Regions from separate parts of the Cedecea sp. NFIX57 genome, predicted to be linked through region 2. Evidence: predicted binding sites of a transcription regulator. Region 2 holds the regulator's gene; the other holds the start of a gene.
The links. The regulator LexA, encoded in region 2, represses DNA repair genes until DNA is damaged. The targets are predictions, from matches to a motif close to TNCTGTATGTACATACAGNA.
Positions count from the first base shown of each region.

Region 1: the regulator LexA is predicted to act here: its motif matches at 4,227-4,246, upstream of umuD (translesion error-prone DNA polymerase V autoproteolytic subunit).

Region 1 covers NZ_FXAS01000007.1:7,998-15,636, forward strand. Annotated here, with positions in the region: gene ttcA (tRNA 2-thiocytidine(32) synthetase TtcA) at 1-439, opposite strand, end outside; gene B9Y90_RS07375 (alpha/beta fold hydrolase) at 600-1,436, shown strand; gene B9Y90_RS07380 (ACT domain-containing protein) at 1,486-1,884, opposite strand; gene B9Y90_RS07385 (prolyl oligopeptidase family serine peptidase) at 2,016-4,052, opposite strand; gene umuD (translesion error-prone DNA polymerase V autoproteolytic subunit) at 4,264-4,683, shown strand; gene umuC (translesion error-prone DNA polymerase V subunit UmuC) at 4,686-5,957, shown strand; gene B9Y90_RS07400 (2-hydroxyacid dehydrogenase) at 5,978-6,910, opposite strand; gene B9Y90_RS07405 (class II aldolase/adducin family protein) at 6,915-7,639, opposite strand, start outside.
Region 2 covers NZ_FXAS01000011.1:39,142-46,780, reverse strand. Annotated here, with positions in the region: gene dusA (tRNA dihydrouridine(20/20a) synthase DusA) at 1-56, opposite strand, end outside; gene B9Y90_RS11325 (conjugal transfer protein TraF) at 142-1,449, opposite strand; gene B9Y90_RS11320 (cupin domain-containing protein) at 1,621-2,124, opposite strand; gene zur (zinc uptake transcriptional repressor Zur) at 2,220-2,732, shown strand; gene B9Y90_RS11310 (CsbD family protein) at 2,804-3,013, opposite strand; gene dinF (MATE family efflux transporter DinF) at 3,249-4,583, opposite strand; gene lexA (transcriptional repressor LexA) at 4,661-5,269, opposite strand; gene B9Y90_RS11295 (diacylglycerol kinase) at 5,379-5,747, opposite strand; gene plsB (glycerol-3-phosphate 1-O-acyltransferase PlsB) at 5,879-7,639, shown strand, end outside.

The DNA.
Region 1 (7,639 bases), on a different contig from region 2:
CGCGGTGGTGGCCCAGCGCGATTTTGGTACAGCCCAGCTCAGTGGCGGTGCGGTAAAGAATGCCGCGGCGCAGGCGGGAACACAGAGAGCAGGTGGTTTTGCCTTCCGGGATCTTCTCTTTCACGATGCCGTAGGTGTTCTCTTCCACAATCTTGTATTCAACGCCGATGCTTTCCAGATAGGCCGGCAGCACATGCTCAGGGAACCCCGGTTGTTTCTGGTCGAGGTTTACCGCCACGAGGCTAAAGCTGATTGGCGCGCTTTTCTGCAGGTTAAGCAGAATTTCCAGCATGGTGTAGCTGTCTTTGCCGCCGGAAAGGCAAACCATAATGCGGTCGCCGTCTTCAATCATGTTGTAATCGGCAATCGCTTCACCCACGTTGCGACGCAGGCGTTTCTGTAACTTGTTCAGGTTGTACTGTTCTTTTTGAGTGGTCATGAAAGTCTCGGGCTCTGAATCCAACACGCGCAGCGTGTCATGCTGGCGTGTATGGTACGGATTGCGGCGGCGAATGCCAGCAGGATTTACGGTCATACCACGTCTATCGGCTATGCTTTATCAGGTTAAACGTAATTCATAGCAGCAAGGAGTGAGGTTTATGACATTCGTAAAGACGAAAGATGGCGTCAATATCTTTTATAAAGACTGGGGGCCGAAAACGGCTCAACCGATTGTTTTTCATCACGGTTGGCCGCTCAGCGCCGATGACTGGGATAACCAGATGCTGTTTTTCTTAGGCGAGGGCTTCCGGGTTATCGCGTTCGACAGACGCGGACATGGCCGGTCTGACCAGGTCAGCGACGGGCACGATATGGATCATTATGCGGCGGATGCCTCGGCGGTGGTGGAACATCTGGATCTGAAAAATGCCGTGCACGTTGGCCACTCAACCGGCGGCGGACAGGTAGCCCGCTATGTCGCCCAATACGGCCAGCCTCAGGGGCGCGTTGCGAAAGCTGTTTTAGTCAGTGCCGTTCCACCATTAATGGTGAAAACGGCGAGTAATCCGGGCGGGACGCCGCTTGAGGTGTTTGACGGCTTCCGTAAGGCGCTGGCGGCAAACCGCGCGCAGTTTTACCTTGATGTTGCCTCTGGCCCGTTCTATGGCTTTAACCGCCAGGGCGCTGAGGTTTCTGAAGGAAGTATTCGGAACTGGTGGCGGCAGGGCATGGCCGGCAGCGCGAAAGCGCACTATGAGGGGATCAAAGCGTTTTCAGAAACTGACCAGACCGACGATCTGAAAGCCATCACCGTACCGGTGCTGGTTCTGCAGGGTGATGACGACCAGGTTGTACCGTACAAAAATGCGGCTATTCTGCAGGATAAACTGCTCAGCAACAGCACGCTGCACATCTACCCCGGCTATCCGCACGGGATGCATACCACGCATGCCGATACCATCAATGCGGACATCCTGAAATTTATCCGCAGCTGATAGCGCTGTTATCAGGGGAGGCAAAAGCTTCCCCTGCTTATTTCTCCGCTTATGCCTCGGATGCCAAAGATGACAAGGCCGACATGGCTGATTCGGTATCTGTATGCGCCACGAAAATATGGTCGTGATAATACCCAGCCACCACGTTACAGCTGATGCCTTTTTTCGCCAGCGCGCGTGAAAATGCGGCGGTAAGGCCCACGGCGGCGAGGGATGAATGAATCTTCAGGGTGATCCAGCTGGCGACGTAATCGTAGTTAACGGCATGTTTATCCGCCAGATCCTGCGGCAAAACCAGCGTGACGCCTTCAACCTCCCGGACGGTCACAATCGCGGCATCTTTTAATTCCGCTGAAGGCGCGGGTAAAGTGCAAAAAACATATTTCCCTGGGTTAAGCTCCGGGGCAGCATTGCTCAGCAGTATTGCCAGGTTATTCTCGCCAGCCATTTATCGGTCTCCTTTTCATTGATTGAGGACGAATTAAATAGCGTTTGAGCGATAAATAAAAATTAAAAAATATGCTGTTGCATTAGGTACGCTAATGATGAGGCGGTGCGCCTGTGACGCACCGCCCGCAGTTATTTCCCGGTCAGCATCTGCCAGAGAAACTCTTCTATCATGGCCTGATGGGCCGCGGTCTGGCTATTTTCCGGCGCGCTGCCGTGGCCGGCGTCCGTTTCCTCATACAGCCAGACGTTCTCGTGCCCTTGCTGCTGCATCCGTGCCGCCATTCGGCGGGCATGAGCCGGACTAACCCTGTCATCCTGGGTGCCGGTGGTGAACAGCGTGGGTGGATAATCTACGTCAGCGGACACTTTGTCGAAAGGAGAATAACGCCGCAGCCACTCCCGCTCTTCGGCAATGTCCGGGTCGCCATACTCGGCAATCCAGGATGCCCCCGCGAGCCAGCGGTGATAGTTCAGCATATCCAGCAGCGGGACTTCACACACCAGCGCGCCAAATAACTCCGGGTAATCGGTGAGCATATTGCCAATCAGCAGGCCGCCGTTGCTCCCGCCCTGCGCGGCAAGTTTTGCGGCACAGGTGACTTTCCGCGCCGCCAGGTCGCTTGCCACAGCGGTAAAATCTTCCCAGGCGCGATGACGATGCTGTTTGAGCGCAGCCTGGTGCCAGCCGGGGCCATATTCACCGCCGCCCCGAATATTCGCGACGACGTAAACCCCGCCGTTTTGCAGCCATGTCACGCCTTTTGAGTCCAGGTAATGAGGTGTTAAAGAAACTTCAAATCCACCGTAACCATACAGCAGCGTCGGATTCTCACCGGACAGCGCCAGCGCTTTGGCGGCCACCTGGAAGTAGGGGACGCGGGTTCCGTCCAGCGAAAGGGCAAAGTGCTGGGTCACGCTAAACTCTCCGGCGTCAAAGCAGGTCGGATCCTGTTTCACGAGGCTGAGCGTGTCATTGTCCAGATCGCCATAGCTGAGGCTGTGTGGCTGCAGAAATCCGTGGCTGACCAGCCGGTAGCGGTTACTTTCATCGTCGATACCGCCGGCGGAAACGTTGGTGAAATCAGGCAGCTCAAGCGTTTTTATGCAGTGCCGCTGGCCGTTATCGATTTTTATAAATTCGACCTTCTCAACGGCGTCCTGGCTCAGGTTAAGCAGAAGGTAGTCGCGGGTTGAACTGTAGCCTTGCAGCGTCGTGCGCGAGTTGGGCGTGAAGAGTGCAATGAAATTGCGCTCGCCCCGCTGAAAATCAGCCAAATCAATCGCCAGTAGAGCACCGGCGGGCCAGACAGTCTCCGCGATTGGCCAGTCGGAGGTGAGCGTAACCAGCAGCCAGTCTTTGAAAAATCCGCAGGAGGCATCTTCAGGAATAGCGATAAGCGTCAGGGTGTTCTGGTCGGTCAAAAGCCAGGTTTGGCCATGGTAAAAGTCTTTGCTGCAGTGCACCAGATCCCGCTCAAAACCGGGGGTGTCATCATGCCAGGCTGAAACGGCCATGTCCGTCGCTTCACCGGCGTAGATAGGCGGTGTATCTTGCGGTGATGTACCCCGAGTCCAGCGATAGACACTGCGTGGATAGCCGGACGTCGTGAGCGTGTCCTCTCCTGCATCGAGCGCCAGCAGCAGCGTGTTTTCATTCAGCCAACTGACCGAACTTTTGCTTTCCGGCAGGAAGAAGCCCTCGGGGATAAACGCTTTATTTACCAGATCGAATTCACGAATTTCACAGGCATCGCCGCCGCTGGATAAAAAGATCAGCGCCCGGGAATAGTCCGGGTGGAGGAGATCGGCGCCATGATAGCTCCAGTTTGCGCCTTCCTCTTCATTCAGACGATCGACATCCAGCACCGTTTCCCATTCTGGTGTCGCGGTAAAGTAAGAGCTTTCAGAAGTCCGGCGCCATATACCGCGAGGGTGTTCGTCATCCTGCCAGAAGTTATACACCGCGTTGCGGTAATGGCTCCCCCAGGGAATATTGGTTTTATCGTCCAGCGACTGCAGGATCGCGCCCCGCATTTGCTGGAAACGCTCTCCCGTGGCGAACCTGTCCGTGGTGCGTTTATTTTGTTTTTCCACCCAGCTTAGCGCCGCGGCATCTTCCGGGGTTTCGAGCTGGCTAAGCAAATCCTGAATCACTGGCTGTGTCATCACGCGTCCTTTTGTTGGGTACCGGGCTTGCAACTGACCATATCATTATGCTCATGCTCATTACACCTGAAGGCTTTTGTGGTTTCTGCCAGCGTGCTCGAATTTTTTCGTTCGCAAAACGAAGGGCTTAGCAAAAGTACGTGTTTTCTTACTTGAAGTGTCTTTTTTACCTGATACTGTATATATAAACAGTATTTTTATTGGCGGTATCATGAACCTTCTAAAACCTGCGGCCTGTTGCCCTGACGCTTCCTTTCCTCTCTTTTCTGACCTGGTGCAGTGCGGGTTTCCGTCACCGGCTCAGGACTATGTTGAGCAACGTATCGATCTCAATAAACTGCTGGTGCGCAATCCCGGCGCGACCTATTTCGTAAAGGCGGCGGGGGATTCGATGGTGGAAGGGGGAATTGGCGAAGGGGACTTGCTGATTGTGGACAGCTCAAGAACGGCGTCACAGGGCGATATAGTCATTGCGGCGATTGACGGGGCGTTCACCGTGAAGCGCCTGCAGCTTCGCCCCACGGTGATGCTACTGCCGATGAATAGCGCCTGGGCACCGATTCCCGTCACCGATGAAGCCGAACTCGATATTTTCGGTATCGTCACTTTTATCATCAAAGCGGCGGGCTAAGCATGTTTGCGCTGGTGGACGTCAACAGCTTCTACGCCTCCTGCGAAACGGCATTCCGCCCGGATTTAGCCGGAAAGCCGGTGGTGGTCTTATCCAATAACGATGGCTGCGTCATCGCCCGCTCTGCGGAAGCCCGATCCTTTGTCAAAATGGGGGAGCCTTTCTTTAAACAGAAAGAGGCTCTCAGGCGGCACGGCGTGCTGACGTTTAGCAGCAACTACGAGCTGTATGCCGACATGAGCGAGCGGGTGATGGGCGTGCTTGAAGAGCTGCTGCCGAGGGTCGAGATTTACTCCATTGACGAAGCATTTTGTGACTTAACGGGCGTGAGTAATTGCTACAACCTGAAGGCCTTTGGCCAGACGATCCGTGCAACCATTCGCCAGCGCACCCGCCTGACGGTGGGCGTGGGCATCGCACCAACAAAAACGCTGGCTAAACTGGCAAATCTTGCGGCAAAAACGTGGCAGGAGCGAACCGGTGGTGTGGTTGATTTATCCCGCCCGAAGCACCAGCGCTGGCTTATGGCACAGCTGCCCGTGGGTGAAGTCTGGGGCGTGGGGCGGCGACTGTCGAAAAAGCTCGATGCCATGGGTATCAAAACGGTTTTACAGCTTGCCGACGCGGATATCCGTTTTATTCGACGGCATTTCAGCGTGGTGCTGGAAAGAACGGTGCGCGAATTGCGCGGCGAGTCATGCCTTGAAATGGATGAGTTCTCTGCCGCCAAACAGGAAATCATCTGCAGCCGTTCGTTCGGGGAACGCATTACCGAGTATGAGGATATGCGCCAGGCGATCGGCAGTTATGCCAGCCGGGCGGCGGAAAAGCTGCGGGCTGAGCATCAATATTGCCGGGTGATCTCTGCTTTTGTGAAGAGCAGCCCGTTTGCCGTGAACGAACCTTATTACGGTAACTGTTCGTCCGTTTCGCTGCTCATTCCCACGCAGGACAGCCGGGATATTATTCAGGCCGCGATGCAAAGCCTGGATGCTATCTGGCAGGCGGGGCACCGTTACCAGAAAGCGGGCGTCATGCTGGGCGATTTCTTTAGTCAGGGTGTGGCGCAATTCGATTTGTTCGACAGCAATGTTCCACGCCCTAACGGCGAAAAGTTGATGACCGTGCTGGACTTCCTGAATCAAAAGCAGGGCAAAGGCACGCTCTATTTTGCCGGGCAGGGCATACAGCAGCGGTGGGCGATGAAGCGCGAAATGCTGTCGCCGCGCTATACCACGCGCTATGCCGATCTGCCGCAGGCGTGGGTTTGCTGATCTTTAGGATGTTGATGAAGCTAATACCCCGTCTGCTTATTGACTGCTCTGTGCAGCGGTAATCCCTGGTTCTGGCGCTGAATATTTTCAAGTAACTGGCTAGCGATAATATCGACAGAGGCTGAGGAGGCCATATGTGGGGTGATCACCACCTGCGGGTGCGTCCACAATAGGTCGCCCTGCGGCAGCGGTTCTTGCGGAAATACATCGAGCACGGCGCCAGAAAGATGACCGCTGTTGAGGGCGGATAGCAGGTCGCCACTGACCATATGTTCACCTCTGCCACAGTTGATCACCGCGGCTCCCCTCGGGAGTTGATTGAACAGCGGCTCCGCCAGGATACCGCACGTTTGTTCAGTGAGCGGCAGAACATTGACCAACACATCAAGCGAGTTCAGAAAAGGCTCAAGCTGATGCTGCCCGTGATAGCCATCAACGCCTCTTAGCTGTTTTTCATTGCGCGACCAGCCAGATACCCGGTAACCCAGCGCCACCAGTTGACTGGCAATGTATCCCCCGATTTCCCCCAGCCCCATGATACCGATGTGGTAATCGGCGGCGGTACGCTGCGGGTGGCATTTCCATATCTGCAAGCGCTGATGAGCTACAGCGCGATCGAAATAGCGCTGGAACCATAATATGCCCCATAGCGCGTACTCGAACATACCGTGACGAAAACTGTCATCCACTACCCGGCAGAGTGGGATCTCGCTGGTGAACACCGGGGAGGGAAGGTGGTCAACGCCAGCCGAAGCGGCCTGAATTAACCTCAGTTTTGGCGAGCGAGTCAACAGCTGCGGGTGCGGATACCAACAACAGGCATAGCTTGCTTCAGCGGCGGCCTGATTGTCAGGCAATACCGCATCTACATCAGGAAACTGCCGCAGAGCAACACAAATCTCATGGGCGAAATCCGCATCGCTGCAATCCACAACAATTGTTATATCAGGCATAACGTTAACCTTTGTACGAGGTATCAATGCGATCAAGACGACGCAGCCACGCCTGCCAGACCAGTTGCCGTTCCTCTTCGACGCCCATTAACTGTTCGCAGGCATGTTGACTGAGGTGTGGGGCGATGGTGTGGATCGGGCTGAGAGGTGCCAGCTGTGAGGCGGCCATCTGGATTTCACAGGCGCGGTTAAGGTAATACATGATGTAAAACGCATCTGCGACGGTACGGCCCACCGATAACAAGCCGTGGCTTTGCAGGATCAGGGCAATGTGGTTACCCAGCGAATGTTGAATACGCTCCCGTTCATCGAGATCAAACGCCACACCTTCATAAGGGTGGTAGCCAACGCGCCGGTAAAACTCGGTACTGATTTGATTAAGCTGCAGCAGGCCATCATGACAGGCGGCGACGGCCATGCCGGGCAAAGTGTGCGTGTGCATTACGCAGTGGGCGTCTTCCCGTGCCATATGCACCGCACTGTGGATGGTAAAGCCTGCGGAATTGGCCGGAGCATTGCCTTCCACGACCCTGCCTTGCATATCCACAACGATCAGGTTACTGGCCGTGACTTCATCAAACATCATACCAAAGGGATTAATTAAAAAGCGCGGCGTACCGTCACCGGGCAGGCGGACGGAGAAGTGAGTGTAAAGGGTATCTTCCCAGCCGAACATTGCCGCCAGACGGTAGGCCGCAGCCAGTTGCTGACGCAGGTGTTGTTCTGTAA
Region 2 (7,639 bases):
GGCGCAATGGAGAAACGGTGCGGCTGGAAAGGAGTCTGGTTGCTTTGTGAGGACATACGTTTACGCAGGCTACGATTAAAAAAGGGTCGCTACTATAGCATAAAGCAGCGCCGGGGCATCAGGCTGCCCCGGCATTCAGTATCAGAAGGCCACGCTCAGCTGCGCCCCTGCGCCCCAGGTTTGGTCTTCACCGTACAGGCCCATCAAATCGATATTGACGTGTTTGCCCGCCGCGAACCCTACCCCACCGGTAAAGACGTTGCTGTCATTGCTTTTCACATCAGCACGGTAGCCAGCACGCAGCGCCAACCAGGAAAGCGGCCTCACCTCAGCACCGACACCCACGTACTGGGAATTGGCTTCGCTTTTAAAACCTTTGGTTTCGGTCAGATCGCCGTCCGCGCTCAGGGTCACCAGCTCGTTATGCCAGGCCACTCCGGCGGTCACCAGCGGGCTGATTTGATAAGTATCTTTGTAGTTTCGTACTTCTCCGGTACGCCCGTTAGTGATGCGAATGTCTTTCGTGTCGATATCACGGGACACCAGGTTTTGGCCGCTCAGACCAACGGTCCAGTTCTCGCCAAAATCGGCCGCCACGCCGGCGTCAAGGTTGAATCCAGTGTCATCGTTGCGGTACTGGCTGTTCTTCCAGTCGCCGCTGCGGTAGTCATAAATGGATGTCGTGTAATTATACAGCCAGGTTTTCTGCAGCTTTGGCGTAACGCCAACGGAAACCGGGACACCACCTACGTCAAACTTGTGGGCCAGAGCTATACCATAATCAGACACAATGGCCGCGCGGCCGGAAGCGGTAGAATTCAGGTTACGAGTGATTTGGTCGGAGCCGTTCAACGCAGCATCAATCGCCACGCTTCCCGCCACAGCGCTGGAATTCTGGATACTGCGTAGGTAATTGATATCATTCTGGTCTATATCGGAACTGACTTTCGCTCGCGCGTAAGCTTTGGTAACGAATGCTACGGAGAGAGTGTCATTGGGAATACTGACCGCAATTCCTGCGGCGGCTTTGGCGTTCGCCGTTTCACCTCGTAAATCTTCAAGCTCACCGGCTAAGTCCCCGGCGGCGCTCCGAAACTGATTTAACGTCCCGTTCGGATTTAAAAGAATATCTCGTGGCGTTAACGACCCAATGGCCTGTTTATAGTTATCAACTTTATCGCTGATATCGTCGATGCGATCCTGGAGGTTGTCTTTATCCGTTATTTGCGCCCCGATAGACGGTAAAATAACGGTAATATTGTCGTCTGGTTTGGACCGGGCTAATAGCGCCGGGTTGATTAACACGCCACTGCCATAATTAGCCGAAGCCACGCCGGTGCCCCCCATCGCATCGTTTCGCGCTTCGGACCAGGTCCCCGCCGCCCCGGCCTGATGGGCAATAAAGAAGGTTGCGGCGAGTGTCGCCACCGAAGATTTTATTTTATTCATTCACAGCACGCCTGTCTGATTGTCAGATGAAGTAATTCGCCCCTGACAGTTATGACTGAACAGAGGCAGACTATTGCTGTGAATAGCGCGATAAAACGATGGATATTTGAACCATCAGGATCCCAGATATATCCTTAGGGTTAACGTCTTATTGTTTCCTTGCTAATTAATTTATAGTTTACCCTTCGGCTTTCGTGAAGGCAGACCGTTATGCGGGCCAAAGAATTGAGGCGGATGATCTATCCAGCGATCCTTGCGCTGCATGGCGTAAGACTGATTTAGCGGGTAATAAATTTTATTTTCGGCTTTATTGGCTTCGCCTACGACTAATAACCGCACATCCTGTTCGGTATTATTAATAAAGGTATGGCAAATGCCGGTTCCGGCAGGAAATCCCACGCTGTCGCCCGGTTCAAGCGCCCAAAGATGACCATTGATCCACACTTCCGGGTGCCCCTCGAGCACATAAGCAAACTCTTCTTCGCTGCTTTCCGCGTGGGGATAAGAGGTTCTGCGGCCAGGGGGGATACGCTCATGGTGAATACCAAGGCGGGTTAAACCGAAATTACGGGCCAAAGGAGCACCAATGGAGAACAGCTCCGTGCTGTCCGGATACGTTGCGTCGTCCTCGCCTTCCAGCTCGCGCCAGTGACGAATACAATCAGGTTTTTGCATTACTTCCTCCTGGGTAGATAGGGTCAGTATGTACCAGGATTCGGCGTTTTATCCGCATTATGGTAAAGTATTGCGTCAATGACCGGGAGAGGCTGATGGATACCACAACTTCGCAAAACGTGTTAGCTCAGGCTGAAAAGCTCTGCCTGCAACGCAATGTACGCCTGACGCCGCAGCGTCTCGAGGTTTTGCGCCTTATGGCCGAGCAAACCGGCGCCATCAGCGCCTACGACCTGCTGGATCTCCTGCGCGTTAGCGAGCCACAGGCTAAGCCTCCAACGGTTTATCGCGCGCTGGATTTTCTGCTAGAGCAAGGTTTTGTTCACCGTGTGGAATCCAACAACAGTTACGTACTGTGTAATTTTATCGATCATCCAACCCACTCTTCCGCCATGTTTATCTGCGACAGATGCGGAGCGGTAAAAGAGCAAGCGGCTCAGGGTGTGGAAGATATTATGCAGAAACTGGCATCCAAAATGGGATTTACCCTGCGCCATAACGTGATTGAAGCTCACGGATTGTGTGCGGATTGCTCGGAAGTGGAAGCCTGTAGCCACCACGACGCCTGCAATCACGATCATTCAGTGCAGCCAAAGAAAAAGCGTTAAGAGGGAGTGGTACGTCCTTGTACCCGGGCAGGATTGGTCTTACTGAGTAGCACATTTGAGGGGCCGCCAGGTTACCAGCGGTATTTGCTCCCGGACTCCCAGTCCTTCACTTCTTTCTCTGCCTGGTCTTTGGCGTAGCCGTAGCGTTCCTGGATTTTACCCACCAGCTGGTCACGCTTCCCTTCGATGACGGTCATATCGTCATCGGTCAGCTTACCCCATTTCTCTTTGATCGTACCTTTGAACTGCTTCCAGTTACCGCCGATTTCGTCCTTATTCATCGTCATCTCCTCATCGTTCGGTTTAGGTTTGTGCATCCGGGCTGCAGGATGCTGACTTTCTGGAGCACACCCACTGTCTGCTGGATGTAAAGGTAATTGTAGACAAGGATTCTGAGTTAAATTTAAAACTCAGAATCTTTAACCATCATTAAAAGCGATGACATGCTAATTCCTCGCCTTAAAAAAGAGAAATCAGCACGATAGAAGATGGGTTAACGAGCGTCAGGCAGCGCGATCAATGGCTGCCCGATGCAGCGAACCAGGTGTTATTGCGCCAGTGGCGTCGCCAGATGACGCCAAGCGACAGGCCGCGCAAGGCTAAAAACACCGCCAGCGACAGCCACAGGGCGTGGTTGCCCCACAAAGGCAGCGTAAGCATCGTCACGCCAAAACCCAATGCCGCAACCGCCATGCTGTTTCGCATTTCGGCACCCCGTGTCGCGCCGATAAACATGCCATCCAGCAGGTAGCACCAAACGCCCACTACCGGCAAAATAACCTGCCAGGCAAGATAATGGTTTGCCAGAACACGAAGCTCCGGCAGAGAGGTAAGCAGGGCAACAATTTGCTCCCCGGCAAAGGCATAAATAGCGGCAAACGCTATCGCAACCAGCCCCGCCTGCCTGCACGCAGCCCCCCAAACCTCGAGCAACTGCCCACGGTTACGCGCCCCGTAAGCCTGCCCTGAATGGGCCTCCACGGCGTAAGCAAAGCCATCGAGCGCATAGGCGGTGAAGGTCAGCAGCGTCATCAGTACGGCGTTAACGGCGACAATTTCACTGCCAAGACGCGCACCAAAAATGGTGATAGAAGCAAAGCAGATTTGCAGCAGCAGCGAACGCAGCATGATGTCGCGATTAAGCGCCAGCAGCTTACGCAAATCCCCCTGCCAGGCCGTTTTAAGACGAGCCCAACTGATGCCCCGCAGCTTCATCACTTTGCGCACCATCACTAGGCCGATGATAAACGTGGCATATTCGGACACCGCCGTGGCCAGCGCCGCCCCCTGCACGTTCATGTGCAGCCCCATCACCAGCCAGAGATCGAGCACGATATTAATCAGGTTGCCGACGACCAACAGAATGACCGGCGCTCGCGCATACTGAACGCCCAGCAGCCAGCCTAACAGCACGAGGTTAGCCAGCGATGCGGGGGCGCTCAGCCAGCGGATTTCCAGGAAGCGCCTTGCCTGATACAGCACCTCGTCATTGCCGCCAACAACGTGCAGCGCAAGGTTGATCAGTGGATAACGCAGGACCACGATAGCCAGCCCGGCTATCAGCGCCAGCATCAGGGGTTGAACCAGCGCGCGCGCCAGTCGCTGCGGATCGTTCGCGCCAAACGCCTGTGCCGTTAACCCGGTGGTGCTCATGCGCAGAAAAAGCAGCAGCATAAAGAGGAAACTGGTCGCCGTGGCACCGATAGCGACCCCGCCGAGATAGGTTGGGCTATCAAGATGGCCAATGACCGCGGTATCGACCAGGCCCAGTAACGGCACGGTAATGTTGGAAAAAATCATCGGCAGCGCAAGCCGCCACAGCGCACCATCCGTTGACGAAAAGAATCGCATGGGAATGATCCAGAGGATAATAGAGGGGAATTTAAAGCAGGTGGCACGGCATATTTACCGCACCACCGGAAGAGGCGTTACAGCCATTCACCGTTGCGGATAACCCCGACGGCCAGGCCTTCAATGCTAAAACTCTGCTCGCGAAGATCGACCACAATAGGCTGGAATTCGCTGTTTTCCGGCAGCAGGTGCACGGTGTTACCCTGCTTTTTCAGGCGTTTTACGGTCACTTCATCGTCGATACGCGCGACAACGACCTGGCCATTACGTACGTCCTGAGTTTTGTGTACCGCTAATAAATCACCGTCCATGATGCCGATATCTTTCATCGACATGCCGCTGACGCGCAGCAGGAAATCGGCATTCGGTTTGAACAGAGAAGGGTCAACCTGGTAGTGGCCTTCGATGTGCTGCTGCGCCAGCAGCGGCTCACCGGCTGCAACACGGCCCACCAGCGGCAGGCCATTTTCTTCTTCAACCAGCAGACGAATGCCGCGTGATGCGCCAGAAACAATCTCAATGGCACCTTTACGTGCCAGCGCTTTCAGATGCTCTTCCGCGGCGTTTGGAGAACGGAACCCCAGACGTTGTGCAATTTCGGCGCGCGTAGGTGGCATGCCGGTCTGGTTGATATGATCCCGAATGAGATCAAACACCTCTTGCTGCCTGGTAGTTAGTGCTTTCATTCCGCCCCCTGGGTGTTTATACAGTCATGCTGTGAGTATATACAGCCCCGGGCGATTTTGAAACCACAAATTAAGCAAAAAACCAGCGACTTAAACTATTCTGGAAGAGCTATCGCAAATGTGACCAAAGCAAGGTGGCCCAGGTCGCAACCGCAAGGATAATCGCTATCAATACGGCGGCTGAACCCATATCTTTGGCTCGCCCTGAAAGCTCGTGGTACTCGGTGCCAACACGGTCAACCAGTGCTTCAATGGCGCTGTTGAGGATTTCGACAATCATCACCAAAACCACCGAGCCAATCAGTAAAATACGCGTGATGGGGTCCACATCCAGCCAGCAGGCGATGGCGATAGCGATAACCGCAGCCACGCCCTCCTGACGAAAGGCAGCTTCGTTGATCCAGGCCGCACGGAGCCCCTTCCATGAGTAGCCTGCAGCCTTAATAATGCGGGTGATGCCGGTGGTATTATTCGCCATTCAAGGAAACCTTTTTAAAGATTGAGCATCAATGCTCATTGAGTCTAAATCGCAGCGCCACAGAAATTCCCCAGAGTTTCTGATATCCTTGCGGCGCATTTGCATTATTAACCTGAGGCTTTACATCATTTATGTCAGGCTGGCCAAGAATTTACTACAAATTACTGAATTTACCATTAAGCGTTCTGGTAAAGAGCAAGTCTATTCCGGCGGATCCACAAACCGAACTCGGTCTGGACCCTTCACGCCCCATCATGTACGTCCTGCCCTACAATTCTAAGGCAGACTTACTGACGCTGCGTGCCCAATGTCTGGATCACGATCTGCCCGACCCGCTGGAACCTCTGGAAATTGACGGCGTACTGCTGCCGCGCTACGTGTTTATCCACGGCGGGCCGCGCGTCTTCACCTATTACACGCCAAAAGAAGAGTCGGTAAAACTGTTCCACGATTATCTGGATCTGCACCGCAGCAATCCCGATCTCGATGTGCAGATGGTGCCGGTTTCCGTGATGTTCGGCCGCTCGCCAGGGCGTGAAAAAGGGGAAATCAATCCGCCTTTACGCACGCTGAACGGCGTCCAGAAATTCTTTGCGGTTTCCTGGCTGGGTCGCGATAGCTTCGTGCGTTTCTCACCGCCCGTTTCGCTTCGCCGTATGGCAACCGAACACGGCACGGACAAGATTATCGCCCAAAAACTGGCTCGCGTGGCGCGCACTCACTTTGCCCGCCAGCGTCTGGCCGCCGTTGGCCCGCGCCTGCCGGTTCGCCAGGATCTCTTTAACAAGCTGCTGGCGTCAAAAGCGATTGCCCGCGCGGTAGAAGATGAAGCCCGCAGCAAGAAGATCTCCCATGAGAAAGCGCAGCAAAACGCCGTTGCCCTGATGGAAGAGATTGCCGCCAACTTCTCCTACGAAGCTGTACGTCTGACGGACCGCGTTTTAGGCTTAACCTGGAACCGCCTCTATCAGGGCATTAACGTGCATAACGCCGAGCGCGTGCGCCAGCTTGCCCACGACGGCCACGAAATCGTCTATGTTCCCTGCCACCGCAGCCACATGGATTATCTGCTGCTTTCCTACGTGCTTTATCACCAGGGGCTGGTTCCGCCGCACATCGCCGCCGGGATCAACCTGAACTTCTGGCCAGCCGGCCCGATTTTCCGCCGCCTGGGCGCGTTCTTTATTCGCCGTACCTTCAAGGGCAACAAGCTTTACTCCACGGTGTTCCGCGAATACCTGGGCGAGCTGTTCAGCCGCGGCTATTCCGTTGAGTATTTTGTCGAGGGTGGCCGTTCCCGTACTGGCCGCTTGCTGGATCCTAAGACCGGCACGCTGTCGATGACGATTCAGGCCATGCTGCGCGGCGGCACCCGCCCGATCACTCTGGTGCCGATCTACATCGGTTACGAGCATGTCATGGAAGTGGGGACCTACGCGAAAGAGCTGCGCGGTGCGACCAAAGAAAAAGAGAGCTTCATGCAGATGGTGCGCGGTCTGAGTAAGCTGCGCAACCTCGGCCAGGGTTACGTTAACTTCGGTGAACCGCTGCCGCTGATGACCTACCTGAACCAGCATGTGCCGGAGTGGAAAGACTCTATCGATCCGATAGAAGCAATTCGCCCGGCCTGGCTGACGCCAACGGTGAACGATATCGCCGCCGATCTGATGGTGCGCATCAACAACGCAGGGGCCGCTAACGCCATGAACCTGTGCTGTACCGCGCTGCTTGCTTCACGCCAGCGCTCGCTGACCCGTGAACAGCTCACCGAACAGCTCGACTGCTACCTCAACCTGCTGCGTAACGTGCCGTATTCCCCGGATGCCACCGCACCAACAGTTTCCGCCAATGCGCTGATCGACCACGCACTGCAGATGAACAAGTTCGAGGTG